Regions from separate parts of the Oscillibacter sp. GMB15532 genome, predicted to be linked through region 2. Evidence: predicted binding sites of a transcription regulator. Region 2 holds the regulator's gene; the other holds the start of a gene.
The links. Region 2 encodes LexA, which represses DNA repair genes until DNA is damaged. Its sites were predicted from a motif close to CNAACANNTGTTNG; they were not measured.

Region 1: ABVS15_RS13470 (putative DNA modification/repair radical SAM protein) is a predicted target of LexA. The motif match lies at 1,040-1,053, and genes of this name have one in related genera.

The regions. Positions count from the first base shown of each region.
Region 1 covers NZ_JBEVTO010000012.1:5,430-7,822, reverse strand. The annotation lists gene ABVS15_RS13480 (NAD-dependent protein deacylase) at 1-495, opposite strand, end outside; gene ABVS15_RS13475 (arsenate reductase family protein) at 545-880, shown strand; gene ABVS15_RS13470 (putative DNA modification/repair radical SAM protein) at 1,233-2,393, shown strand, end outside.
Region 2 covers NZ_JBEVTO010000008.1:73,905-76,297, forward strand. The annotation lists gene ABVS15_RS10850 (polysaccharide deacetylase family protein) at 1-534, shown strand, start outside; gene secG (preprotein translocase subunit SecG) at 608-835, opposite strand; gene lexA (transcriptional repressor LexA) at 1,121-1,741, shown strand; gene ABVS15_RS10865 (ABC transporter substrate-binding protein) at 2,117-2,393, opposite strand, start outside.

The DNA.
Region 1 (2,393 bases), on a different contig from region 2:
CTCATAGAGCACCACGTCGGGTTTTACCCGCCCGCCGCAGGCAGCGCAATGGGGAACGCCCTGAGATTGGAGCATAAAGTCAAGCGTATAGGGCTTTTGGCAGCTTTCGCAGTAATTTCGCAAAACGCTGCCGTGAAGCTCCAGCACCGTGCGGCTTCCGGCCGCCTGATGCAGTCCGTCAATATTTTGGGTAATCACCGCCTTCAGCTTACCCCTCTCCTCCAGCTCCGCCAACTTACGGTGGGCGGCGTTGGGCTTCGCGTCGGGGGCAAGAAGCTTTGCCCGGTAGAATCGGAAAAATTCTTCCGGCTTGCTTTCGTAAAAGGTATGGCTTAAAATAGTTTCGGGTGGGTAAGCATACTGCTGGCGGTACAGCCCGTCCTCGCTCCGGAAATCAGGGATCCCCGACTCTGTGGACACCCCCGCGCCTCCGAAAAAAACGATGTTGTCACTGCCGTCCACCAGGGCCTTTAGTATCTTTGCGCTTTCTGTCATAAAACGCCTCCGTCCGCGTCAATTCTTATTTAGAATAAGGAGAACTTCCATGAATATTCAAATCTTCGGCTCCTCCAAGTCCTTCGACAGCAGAAAAGCCGAGCGGTGGTTTAAAGAGCGCCGCATCAAATATCAGTACATTGATGCCGCCTCCAAGGGATTATCCCCCAGAGAGTACCAGTCCGTCAAGCAAAAAGTTGGCTACGAGGCGCTGGTCAATACCAAGTGCCGGGCTTACGAGGCCCTGTTCATGGCCTATATCACACCGGACGCGCAGGAAGCAAAGCTTCTTGAAAACCCGGAGCTGTTCCAAACGCCCATCGTCCGCAATGGGAAGGACGCCACCGTGGGCTACCATCCGGAAATCTGGGAGACGTGGGAGTAACCCTGCCTGCTCACAGCGCAGGAAAAGGCCCCGGGAATTGATTTTCCCGGGGCCTTAAATTTTTGCTTCTTTTCTCAAAATGCAGGCAGACGGGCAGAAAGCGACGTACTCCTGCCATCTTCAAATTTTCGTACTTTTGTTCTGTTTTTCCTCTTGACAAAAACATTCGTTCTAGTTATAATCAGTTTAAATTAGAACAACAGTTCCAAAGGAGGGCTTTTTATGACTGGATACACCCTGTTTTTGATTTTTGTGGGTACGGGATTTTTGACGCATCTTCTCTTTCGTTTGATTGACGCGATCGAACGCCCTTCTCGGTCCCTCCGGCGCGCGGAAACGCGCTGAGCGTGCCATGGAACTGCTTGAAAAGCTGACCATTCTCTCCGACGCGGCAAAATACGACGCCGCCTGCACCTCCTCCGGTGCGCGGCGGGGCTATAAAGAGGGCTTCATTGGCAACACCTCCACCTCCGCCATGGGCTGCTGCCATTCCTTTTCGGCGGACGGGCGATGCGTCACGCTGCTGAAGGTACTTCTGTCCAATCAGTGTGCGTACGACTGCAAATACTGCGTCAACCGCCGCAGCAATGACACGCCCCGGGCCTCGTTCACCCCGGAGGAGCTGGCAGAACTGACCATCGCCTTTTACCGGAGGAACTATATTGAAGGACTGTTCCTCTCTTCCGGTGTTTTGCGCAATCCGGACCACACCATGGAGCTGATGATCCGCGCATTGCAAATTCTGCGGGAGACTTACCGATTTAACGGTTATATCCATGCCAAAGCCATCCCGGGCGCCGCGCCGGAGCTGGTGGAGCGGTTGGGTCTTCTGGCGGACCGGCTGTCCGTCAATATTGAGTTGCCCTCGGAGGCGGGACTGAAGTCCCTTGCTCCGGACAAGACAAAAGGTGCGATTCTCGCACCCATGCGGCAGATTCAAACCCGCGGGGTCCAATGTAAAGAAGAATTGGTCAAATACCGCCACGCGCCGAAATTTGCCCCTGCGGGGCAAAGCACCCAACTGATTGTGGGGGCCACAGCAGATTCCGACCTGCGGATTTTGCGCCTGACACAGGGGCTGTATGACCGCTACCGCCTTAAGCGGGTTTTTTTCTCCGCGTACGTTCCCGTGGTTGCGCATTCTCTCCTCCCTTCCCGGGACACAAAGCCCCCTCTGCTGCGGGAGCACCGGCTCTATCAGGCAGACTGGCTTTTGCGGTTTTACGGGTTTCGTGCGGAGGAGCTTCTGGATGAGGGAACGCCGGACTTCAACCCGCTGGTGGACCCCAAGTGCAGTTGGGCGCTGGCTCATCTGGAGTTCTTTCCGGTGGAGGTGAACACCGCGGACTACGAGGCCCTGCTTCGGGTTCCGGGGATCGGCGTCGTCTCCGCCAAGCGCATTCTGGTTTCCCGCAGAGCAGGAACTCTGCGAACAGAGGATCTTAAAAAGCTGGGCGTGGTGATGAAACGGGCACAGTATTTTCTTACCTGCCGGGGGCAGATGTCCGAGGGG
Region 2 (2,393 bases):
GGCCTGCGGGAGCGGGGCGCCAACGCCACATTTTTTTTGGTTGGCAGTCAGATTTCTGGAAATGAGAAGCTGGTGCGCCGCATGCGGGACGAAGGGCACCAGATCGGAAACCACTCCTGGGACCACAAGGAGCTCAAGGACGTGCCCGCCGCGGTACTGGGCGGGGAAATTGACAGCACCGACGAACTGCTGCGCAACGTCTGCGGGGACGGGGACTATTGGATTCGCCCGCCCTACGGGCTTTTGGATAAAGGGGGACGGAGCAGTGTCTCCATGCCTCTGGTTCACTGGAGCGTGGACCCGGAGGACTGGAAGCTGCGGGATGCGCAAAAAGTATGCGCCCATGTGCTGAAAAATGTCCAGCCGGGAGACATCATTTTGCTGCATGATACCTACGCCACTTCCGTGGATGCGGCGTTTCAAATTATCGACGCGCTGGAGGAGCAGGGCTATGAATTCGTCACGGTCAAGGAGCTGCTTGCACTGTACGGAGTGGTCCCCCAGGAAGGGAAGTTTTATACCAGTGCGCGGTAACATATCCTGAAAACCGCCTTTGGAAAAAACGTCTGCCGTGAGATTCTCACGGCAGACGCTTTTTCAAGAGAAATCAGATGACGTTCAAAGCAAGGGTCAGAACGATAAACACGCCGCCAATCCACTTGGTCGCCCGCGCCAGCTTCGCGTCGGCGGTTTTTGCCTTGTTCTTCGACAGGAAAGAGTCGGCCACGCCGCCGATGGAGCCGGACAGGCCCGCGCTCTTGCCGGACTGGAACAAAACCACCAGGATCAGGCACACGCCGCACAAAAGCTGCAAAATCGTTATAAAAAGCTGCATTTCAAGATTCCTCCAAAAAATCATTCCCGCAAAAGGACTGCGGAAGATATATTCACAGACTTGAATTTTACCACAGCTTCTGCGCATTGGCAAGGGATTTTTTGAAAAAGAAGGTTCTTTCTGTGGGAAAAGACAAAAAGTCGAAATTGTGTGGAACGTTTGTTTGCATTCCGCTAAGGGATGTGTTATACTGCTTAAAAGACAAAGGCAGACGAGCCCCGGCGGCATGCCGGGCATGGGGCGGGCTGTGCCGCCCCACAGCACAATGAAAGCGGAGGTGCTTCCATGGAGAAACTTTCCAAAATGCAGCAGAGGATTTACGACTATCTGGCGTCCTCCATCCGGGAACAGGGTTATCCGCCTTCGGTGCGGGAGATCGGGGAGGCGGTGGGCCTGCGGTCCCCCTCTACGGTCCATTTTCACCTGAAGCACCTGGAGGAGGCCGGTTACATTGAAAAGGGCGCGGGCAAGGGCCGGGCCATTGCCCTGACAGGCCCGTTCCAGCGTGGCCCTTCCCGGAATCCGGAGGCGCCCCCGCCCAAGCAGGTGCCCATTGTTGGAAATGTGGCGGCGGGAAGTCCCATTCTGGCGCAGGAGTGTGTGGAGGAGTATCTGACTTTTGACCCGGAAGGCCCGGAGGACGAGTATTTTGCCCTCCACGTCCGGGGAGAGTCCATGATCGACGCGGGGATTCTGGATGGGGATTTGGTGATTGTGCGCCGCAGAGAGACGGCGGTCAACGGGGAGATTGTGGTGGCCATGATTGACGACGAGGCCACGGTAAAGCGGTTTTCCCGCAGAAACGGGCGGGTCTGGCTTTTGCCGGAGAACCCGGAATACGCCCCCATTGACGGGACCCGCGCCCAGATTCTGGGCAAAGTGACCGCCGTGGTGCGGCGGTATTGAGGTCTGCCCGCTTCTCAAAACGGGGCGCTGCATCTCAAGAGATTTAGTCGATGTGTTTAAAAATCCGGGCGGACAGAGGTCGCTGACCTTTGTCCGCCCGGATTTTTATATTTGTGCTGAACTGATTTCGGGAACTGGCAGTTTCCGTTGAAATAGAAATTTAGGAACCCGAAAGCGCCGCCGGTGCTCCGATTTGTGGGCAAAAGCGGCACGTCATCCGCGGTAGCCGGAGGGATACTAGTGCCTCCGTGGCTGAGGGAAATTCTCTTACCGCGCCTGAAAAAGCCGCGTGTACTTATGAGGCAAAAGAGCCTGCGTCCCGCCCCGTCCGAAGAGGGACATATACGCTTTCGCTGCGCCTTAAACGAGTCTCGCTCAGCTTTCCCGCAGGTTTACCGTGCACTCCGCAAGATTGTAAAAGGGATTGGCGGCGGTGGGCGTGAGATTGTCCACCACACCGCTTTGCAGTAAAACGGAAAGCGTTTTAAAGCAGACGGGCAGGATGGGAGCCTGCTCCTGAAGCTGGAGGCAGACCTTCTCCAGTGTGGCGGAGGGGTTGGCAGAGCTGCGGCAGGCGGCCAGCAGCGCATCCAGCGTCGGGTCGGAAAACCCACCGTAGTTCAAAGCGCCCCCGGTGGAGAGCAGGGAGCGC